One region of the Azospirillum agricola genome, then DNA from elsewhere that is predicted to be linked to it. Evidence: riboswitches for the same ligand, from Rfam matches in the RefSeq annotation. Region 1 holds a riboswitch; the other holds the start of a gene.
The links. Region 1 has a riboswitch for thiamine pyrophosphate ahead of thiC (phosphomethylpyrimidine synthase ThiC). Riboswitches for the same ligand answer to the same signal wherever they lie in the genome.

Region 1 (4,455 bases):
TCGACGGCGATCTCGCGCGCCTCGGGGATCTCCAGGATCGAGGGCGGCGGGTTGCCGTCGAAGAAGATCTCGGCGTAGGCGAGGTCGGACAGGATGTAGATGCCGTGCTTGCGGCAGAACTCGACGATCGGGCGGTAGAAGTCGAGCCCGACCACCTCGGCCGTCGGATTCGACGGGTAGTTCAGCACCAGCGCCAGCGGCTTGGGCACGCTGTGGCGCACGGCGCGCTCCAGCATGACCATGAAGCTGTCGATGTCGGTCGAGGCGCCGTTCTCCATGCCCACCGGCAGGTGGCGCACCGAGGCGCCGGCCAGGATGAAGCCGAAGGGATGGATCGGGTAGCTCGGGTTCGGCACCAGGATGATGTCGCCCGGGCTGGTGATCGCCTGGGCGAGGTTGGCCAGCCCCTCCTTCGACCCGATGGTGACGATGGTCTCGGTTTCGGGGTCGATGTCGACGTTGAAGCGACGCTTGTAGTAGGCCGCGTGCGCCTTGCGCAGGCCGGGGATGCCGCGCGAGTTCGAGTAGCGGTGCGTCTTGGGATCGCGCACGGCCTCGACCAGCTTGTCGACGATGTGCTGCGGGGTCGCCTGGTCGGGGTTGCCCATGCCGAGGTCGATGATATCAGCGCCGTTAGCTCGGGCTCGGGCCTTCATGGCGTTCACTTCGGCGAACACGTAGGGCGGGAGGCGCTTGATGCGATGAAATTCGGCGTTGGACATGGGACGCTCCGGAAAATCGATCCGGTCGCGCCGTCAACCCTATGGATCCTGCGGACCGGGACACACCTTCTACCGCCGGGGCGCGGCGGATGCGAGGCAAATCTCGCGCGGCGGGCGGGCACGCCCGCCCCCGCGCCGCCATGCCCCCGCCTCGACCAGGAAAGGGGACCGCCGCCGGACGCCGGCGGGGCTCCGGCCCCCCTCCCCGACGGGCGCCGCGCCTCACCCGGCCGGCTGGTAGATCTCCCCGCCCGAGGCGCGGAACCTCTCCGACATCTCGGTCATGCCCGACTCCGCCGCGTCGCGGATCTCCTGGGTGATCTTCATCGAGCAGAATTTCGGCCCGCACATCGAGCAGAAATGCGCGGTCTTCGCCCCCTCCGCCGGCAGGGTCTCGTCGTGGTAGGCCATCGCCGTGTCGGGATCGAGCGCCAGCGCGAACTGGTCGCGCCAGCGGAAGGAGAAGCGCGCCCGCGACATGGCGTCGTCGCGCAGCCGGGCCGCCGGATGCCCCTTCGCCAGATCGGCGGCGTGGGCGGCGATCTTGTAGGCGATCACCCCGGCCTTCACGTCGTCGCGGTCGGGCAGGCCCAGATGCTCCTTCGGCGTGACGTAGCAGAGCATCGCCGTGCCGAACCAGCCGATCATCGCCGCCCCGATGGCGCTGGTGATGTGGTCGTAGCCGGGCGCGACGTCCGTCACCAACGGCCCCAGCGTGTAGAAGGGCGCCTCGCCGCAGAGTGCCAGCTGCTTGTCGACGTTGTGCTTGATCTTGTGCAGCGGCACATGGCCCGGCCCCTCGATCATCACCTGGACGTCGCGCGCCCAGGCGATCTTCGTCAGCTCGCCCAGCGTCTCCAGCTCGGCGAACTGGGCGGCGTCGTTGGCGTCCGCCTGGCAGCCCGGCCGCAGGCCGTCGCCCAGCGACAGCGCCACGTCGTAGGTCCGGCAGATCTCGACGATGTCGGCGAACCGCTCGTAAAGGAAATTCTCGCGGTGGTGCGACAGGCACCATTTGGCGATGATCGAGCCGCCGCGCGAGACGATCCCCGTCACCCGCTTCGCCGTCAGCGGAATGTGGGCGAGGCGCAGGCCGGCATGGATGGTGAAGTAATCCACCCCCTGCTCCGCCTGTTCGATCAGCGTGTCGCGGAACAGCTCCCAGGTCAGATCCTCGGCCTTGCCGCGCACCTTCTCCAGCGCCTGATAGATCGGCACGGTGCCGATGGGAACCGGGGCGTTGCGCAGGATCCATTCGCGGGTGCGGTGGATGTCGTCGCCGGTGGACAGATCCATCACGGTGTCGGCGCCCCAGCGGATCGCCCAGACCATCTTCTCCACCTCCTCCTCGATCGAGGAGGTCACCGCCGAGTTGCCGATGTTGGCGTTGATCTTGGTCAGGAAGTTGCGGCCGATGATCATCGGCTCCGATTCGGGGTGGTTGATGTTGGACGGGATGATGGCCCGACCGCGCGCCACCTCGTCGCGCACGAACTCCGGCGTCACCAGATCGGGGATCGACGCGCCGAAATCCTCGCCGTCGCGCGCCGTATCCATGGCCTGGGTGCGGCCGACATTCTCGCGGATGGCGATGTACTCCATCTCCGGCGTGACGAGGCCGGCGCGGGCGTAGGCCATCTGCGTCACCGCGACGCCGGGCTTGCCGCGCAGGGGCCCGCCCTCGGCCGGCTCGACGTCCCGGCGGGCGAGGATCCAGTCGCGGCGCAGCTTGGCCAGCCCGTCGCGCACGTCGATGGACGCCGCCTCGTCGGTGTAGGGGCCGGACGCGTCGTAGACGGTCAGCGGCGGCTCGCCGCCGCCCAGGCAAATCTCGCGCAGGGCGACACGCAGGTCGGGAAAGCGGCTGCCGGCGACGAAACGCTTGCGCGAGGCGGGCAAGGGGCCGGTCGAGAGGCGGACGGCGCTCTGGTCGAACGCCTTCGAACCGGCGGCACGGTTCGAATCGGTGGTCTGGGTGTCGAGGTCTTTTGGCACGGGGTTTCTCCGTCTTGGCGTTGGGCGGCGGACAAACCCGGGACAAGACGGAGGCGATGGATCGCGGACGGACCGATGCATCGGCCGGATGGGACCTTGGACGGCCCGGTCGCGTGTTCCCTCCCTTCGCCGGCATGACCCGGATCAGGTTCGAAGGGTCACCACGCTGCCGGATGCGCTGACGCGCCCGGCCGTTGGTATCTCAGCCCCCTGTCGGGACCCCCCTGGAATGCGCGCGATGATGCACGGATGCACGGCTGCCGTCAAAGGAAAGCAGGGCTGATTGTCAGCCTGCGGAATTAGCATGCTCCGCAACCTGGGGAGAGCGACCGGTCATGACGGATGAAGCGGTGAAGGGCGGACGGCCCACGGCCTCCCGACAGGAGGCGGCCCGCACCGGCCCGAATCCCACGGTCTACGCGCAGCTTGCCGGGATCGTCCTGTTCTGGGGCGCCAACTGGCCGCTGATGAAGCTGGCGCTGGTCGACATCGGCCCGCTCGCCTTCTGCGCCGTGCGGCTGATCGGAACCGCGCTCAGCGTCGCGGCGCTGGCGCCGGTCCTGCGCTTTCCCCTGCTGCCCCAGCGCGGGGAGCGGCTGATGATCGCGGTGATCGGCCTGTTGCAGGTCGGCGGCATGATGGGGCTGAGCAACATCGGGTTGCAGTTCGTCTCACCGGGCCGGGCGTCGGTGCTGGCCTACACCATGCAGATGTGGGCGCTGCCGCTCGGCCTGCTGCTGCTGGGCGAGCGGATCACCCGACGCCGCGCCGCGGCGGCGCTGCTGACCTTCGCCGGGGTGGTCGTCTTCTTCAACCCGGCGCTGGTAAATTGGAGCGACGACAACGCGCTGATCGGCAACGGCCTGCTGATCGGCTGCGCGGTCAGCTGGGCGCTCGGCGCCACGCTCTACCGCCGCCGGGTGTGGCGGACGCCCTTCTGGACCCAGACCTTCTGGCAGATCGCCGCCAGCGCGCTGGTGATGGTGCCGCTGGCGCTGTTCGCCGAATCGGGACACCCGGTCCACTGGTCGGGCTCGCTGCTGGCGGTCATCGCCTACAACTGCCTGATCGCCACCGGACTCTGCTACTGGTGGTGGGGCAAGGCGCTGTCGGTCATGCCGGCCAGCCAGGCCGGACAGATCGTCTGCCTGGTGCCGGTCACCGCGCTGCTGCTGAGCGCCGCCTTCTACAACGAGCCGCTGAACCTCGGCGTGCTGCTGAGCGTGGCGCTGATCGGCGGCGGCATCGTGCTGTCGGCGAGGGTCCGCTGAGTCCGGTGCGCTGACCGGAGGCCCCGGCCCGCGCTACAGCCAGCGGCGCAGCCGGACGAAGATCATCGGCAGCAGCGCCGACAGCAGCATCAGCAGCAGGGCCGACGGGTAGGCGGCCGGCTCGTCCATGTCCGGCATCGCCGCGAAATTCATGCCGCAGATGCTCGCCACCAGGGTCGGCGGGAACAGCAGCACGGTGATGATCGAGACGATCTTCACGATCTCGTTCTGCTCGACGTTGATGCGGCCGAGCGCGGTGTCGAGCAGCAGCGCCACCTTGCCGGCGAGGAAGCCGGCGTACTCGTCCAGCCCGGCGACGTCCTGGCGGGCGGTGCGCGCCCAGCGCCGGGTCGCCTTGCCGGCGTTCCAGCCCTCGTCGCGGCCCAGGAAGTCCATCATGCGGGTCAGGCTGGCGAGGCTGACGCGGGCCTTGCCGATCAGGTGGCCGGCGTGGCCGATGCGCTTGA
Region 2 (4,455 bases), 1.1 Mb from region 1:
GCCCCGGGAGAGGGGGGCGCCGAAGGCGCCGGGTGAGGGGTTCCCCAAGGATCCAGGCGCATGCGTCTTGGAGAACCCCTCACCCTTCCCGCCTGCGGCGGGCCCCTTCCCTCTCCCGGGGCGGGAGAGGGAGCCATCCCCGGATCGGACATCTCACGCACGGCGGCGCACCGCTTCGCCGAACAGCCCTTGCGGCCGGACCACCAGGATCACCAGCAACGTCGCGTAGAGCGCGCCCAGCGCCACCGGGTAGGACAGCACCGACGACACCCCGACCTCGAACAGCGCGATCAGTAGCGCGCCCGCCACCGCCCCCGGCACCGAGCCCCAGCCGCCGACCGTCACCGCGATGTAGGCCTTCAGGATCAGATCGCCGCCCGCCGTCGGCGTGACGAAATAGCGGTTGGCGAGCAGCAACCCCGCCGCCCCGGCACAGGCCGTGCCGATGGCGAAGGTGATGAGGATCATCGCCGTCACCGGCACGCCGCAGGCCCGCGCCATCTCCGGATCCTGCGCGGTGGCGCGCAGCCGCCGGCCGAGTTGCGTGCGCCCGAACACCCATTGCTGGACGCCGATCAGCAGGGCGGCGACGGCGACGATGGCGACCGACTGCTCGGCCACCGCAACCCCGCCGATCCGCCAGAGCCCATCGCCGAACAGCGGCGGCGCCACGCGCGGCTCCGGCCCGAACAGCACGGAGGCGCCGTTCTGCAGGATGATGCCCACCGCGATGGTGCTGATGAACACCGACACCGGCGGGCGCCGACGCAGCGGCAGATAGGCCGCCGCCGCCAGCAGCAGCCCCAGCCCGGCCATCAGCACCAGCACCACCGGCAGCAGCACGATGCCCGGCAGCGGGATCAGCGGCGCCAGCGCCACCGCCAGCAGGCCGCCGGCCATCACCAGATCGCCCTGCGCGAAGTTCACCGCCGAGGTGGCGTTCAGCACCAGCACGAAGCCGAGGGCCACCAGCGCGTAGGCCGCCCCCAGCGCCACCCCGTTCAGCAGGAGCTGAAGCGCCGTCGCCACCCTACTTCACCACGCCCGCCACATCGTTGTAGCGCTTGACCAGCGCCGGCACGCGGCTGGTGCCGTCGTAGCAGACGATCACCGCGGAATGGGCCATGTTGCCCTTGCCGTCCGACTTGTAGGTCATGGCGAGGCCGGCGTGGCTACCGCCGGCCAGCGCCTTGCGGATGTCCTCGGCTGTCTTCGCGCCATCCCGCACCGCCGCCAGCACCATCCTCATCCCGTCATACTGGCCGAGCGCGAAGGCGTCCGGCTCCTTGCCGAAGGCGGCGCGGTAGGAGGCGGTGAAGGCCTCCATCGCCGGCGACCCGCCGGAAATGGGCGAGGCGGCGGTCTCCGCGCACACACCCTTCAGCTCGGCCGGCTCCAGCAGAGCCGCCGTGCTCGGCTGGTGCATGGCGGAGCCGGCGACGATGGGCAGGGTGACGCCGCTCGCCGCCGCCTGCTTCAACAGCAGCGCGGTCGGCCCGGAATGCAGATGGAGCACCAGCACGTCCGGCTTGGCTGCCAGCGCCTTGGTCAGCACCGGCAGCAGATCCTTGGCCGCCGGGTCGACGCCCTCCTCGAACACCAGCTCGGCGCCCAACGCCTTGAAGGCCGGCTCCAGATGGGCCTTGCCGCTCTGGCCGTAGGCGGTGGTCTGGTAGATCAGCGCCGGCCGCTTGCGGCCCAGCTCCTCCACCACGTAGCGGGCGTGGGCGGTCTTGGTCACGGCGTCGCCGGGGAAGAAGCGGAAGACCCAGGGATTGCCCTGCTCGGTGATCGAGGCGGTGCCCGACACGGTGACCAGCGGCAGCTTCAGCTCGGCCGCCAGCGGCAGCATCGCCAACATCTGCGTGCCCAGCATGCTCGCCGCCACGGCGCCGACGCTGCCGTTGCCGGCCGCCCGCTCCAGCGCCGTCACCGCCGCCTCCGGCGAGGTGCCGGTGTCGATGACGTCCGCTTTGGCGCCGGCCTCCGTCAGCGCCAGCGCGGCGCCGTTGCGCTGGCTGGTGCCCTCCAGCGACAGGAAGCCGGTCAGCGGGACCAGCACCGGAAAGGACAGCGTCTCGGCCCGTGCCGGCAGCGCCGCCAGAAGACCAAGAGCAAGGAAAGCCGCGCGCCGCATGACCGAAAAACTCCTCCTGCGCCGGCGGCGGGAGGACTGAACGGGGCAACGGGAGGGCCGGTCGGGGAAAGGCCGGTCGGCCGGGTCGTTGGCGCGCTCGGCTCCCTTCGCCGGCATGACCCGGATCAGGTTCGATGGGTGTGGTCTCAGCCCGCCGTCAGACGGGCACCCCAGCCGTGAACGAGGGGGCGAGAGTGTCGCCGCCCTCCCCATCCTGTCAAGCGGTCCTGTCAGGCGCCGCGCCGCCGCCGGTCCTTCATGGTTTCACGATGCAGGATGTAGAGGCCGCTGCCGATGATCACCATCGCGCCCGCCAACACCGGCACGGTCGGCAGGTCGCCGAACACCAGATAGCCGAACAGGCTGGCCCAGACCATGCCGGTGTACTCGAAGGGCGCCACCACCGAGGGCGGCGCGCGGCGGAAGGCCTGGGTCAGCAGCACCTGCGCCACCGCGCCCAGCGCGCCGACCGTCGCCATCAGCCCCAGTTCGGTCGCCGAGGGCGGGATCCAGACGGGAACCGCCAGCACGCCGCTGACCACCGTCGTCGTCATCAGCAGGTAGATGACGATGGAGGCGGCGGTCTCGGTCCGCGACAGCCCGCGCACCGCCAGCGCCGCCAGAGCATAGAACAGGGCGGCGCACAGCCCGACCAGCACCGGGACGACCGGCGCCCCGGTCGAGGGCTGGGCCATCACCACCACGCCGCCGAAGCCGAACAGCACCGCCGCCCAGCGCCGCCAGCCCACCGCCTCGCCCAGCAGCGGCCCCGACAGCGCCGTGATGAACAGCGGCCCGGCGAAGCTCAGGACATAGACCTCGGCCAGCGGCAGATGCTTGAAGGCGTAGAAGAAGCAGCCCATCGACAGCAGCCCGGCAAAGGCCCGCCAGACATGCCCCCAGGGCCGCCGGGTCCGCAGCGCCGCCAGCCCGCCGCCGCGCGTCATCGTGTAGCCGCCGACCAGCAGCAGCGCCACCGCCGAGCGCACGAACATCAGCTGCGGCACCGGGTAGCTGGCCGACAGGAACTTGATGAGCGTGTCCATCGCCGCGAACAGCAGGATCGTCACCAGGAAACAGCCGACGGCGTAGGGGACCGAATCGGCCTCGGCGGGCAGCAGCTCGGCGCGTTTGACGGCTTCGGTCATCAATGGACTCGGGGAACGGGAAATGGCGAGGTTGCCCACATTATAGGCAAGCCGCATCGTCGCCCAATGCCGCAACCGCAGATCAGCCCAGCGTCGGTCCGGATTTGGCCCGGACTTGGCCCTGCAATCCGCTCTCGGCTTCCCAGCCACGTCATGCCCGTGCTTGACACGGGCATCCACGGGCAAGCTTCAAGAAACCGCGTGGATGACCGGGACAAGCCCGGTCATGACGAGCAGCACCAATAAAGCGGTTGTTTCCACATGGTTACACCCGCTTGGCGATCAGCGGGCCGCGCGGCGGAGCGGTGTCGGCCACGGTGACGGCGCGCCGCAGGCGCTCCGCCGCCTCGTCGGCCTGCGCCTCGGTCCGCGCGTGGAGGATGGCGAGCGGCTGCGCGCTCGGCCCGCCCGCCGGCCCGACCTCCGTCCCCAGCCCAGCGACCGAATCGAGGCCGACCGCGAAGTCGATGGCGTCGGTCACCTTGGTGCGCCCGCCGCCCAACGCCACCACGGCCATGCCGACCGCCCGCGTGTCGATGGACGCCACCCGTCCCGCCCGCCCGGCGAAGACCGGCCGCACCACCGGCGCTTGGTCGAGATGGCAGTCGGGCCGCTCCAGCAGATCCGACGGACCGCCCAGCGCCTGGACCATGCGGGCGAAGCGCTCGGCGGCGCGGCCGTCGCGCACGGAACGGTCGGCCATCGCGCGGCCCGCCGCCGCGTCCGGCGCCAGCTTGGCCAGCGCCAGCAGTTCGCCGGCCAGCGCCACCGTCACCTCGTAGAGGCGCGGCTCGGCCGGCTCGCCGCGCAGGATGGCGAGGCACTCGCGCATCTCCAGCGCGTTGCCGGCGCTGCGGCCCAGCACCTCGTTCATGTCGGTCAGCAGGGCCACCGCCGGCAGCTCGGCGCCGACCGAGACGGTGACGATGCTCTCGGCCAGCGCCTCGGCATCCTCCAGCCGCTGCATGAAGGCGCCGGAGCCGAACTTCACGTCCATCACCAGCGCGTCGAGCCCGGCGGCGAGCTTCTTCGACAGGATCGAGGCGGTGATCAGGTCGAGCGACTCGACCGTCGCCGTCACGTCGCGGATCGCGTAGAGCCGCCGGTCGGCCGGGGCGATGTCGTCGGTGGCGCCAATCACGGCGCAGCCGACCTCTTTCACCACCCGGC

Region 2: it holds a riboswitch for thiamine pyrophosphate, as region 1 does, so the genes downstream of both, JN22_RS27420 (ABC transporter substrate-binding protein) here and thiC (phosphomethylpyrimidine synthase ThiC) in region 1, are expected to answer to the same signal.

What each region holds. Positions count from the first base shown of each region.
Region 1 covers NZ_JAIFZR010000005.1:1,532,550-1,537,004, reverse strand. The annotation lists gene JN22_RS22300 (LL-diaminopimelate aminotransferase) at 1-722, opposite strand, end outside; gene thiC (phosphomethylpyrimidine synthase ThiC) at 945-2,621, opposite strand; TPP riboswitch at 2,822-2,953, opposite strand; gene JN22_RS22290 (DMT family transporter) at 3,053-3,988, shown strand; gene JN22_RS22285 (CorA family divalent cation transporter) at 4,022-4,455, opposite strand, start outside.
Region 2 covers NZ_JAIFZR010000005.1:2,622,179-2,626,633, forward strand. The annotation lists gene JN22_RS27415 (branched-chain amino acid ABC transporter permease) at 154-1,029, opposite strand; gene JN22_RS27420 (ABC transporter substrate-binding protein) at 1,031-2,137, opposite strand; TPP riboswitch at 2,223-2,320, opposite strand; gene JN22_RS27425 (DMT family transporter) at 2,368-3,285, opposite strand; gene deoA (thymidine phosphorylase) at 3,551-4,455, opposite strand, start outside.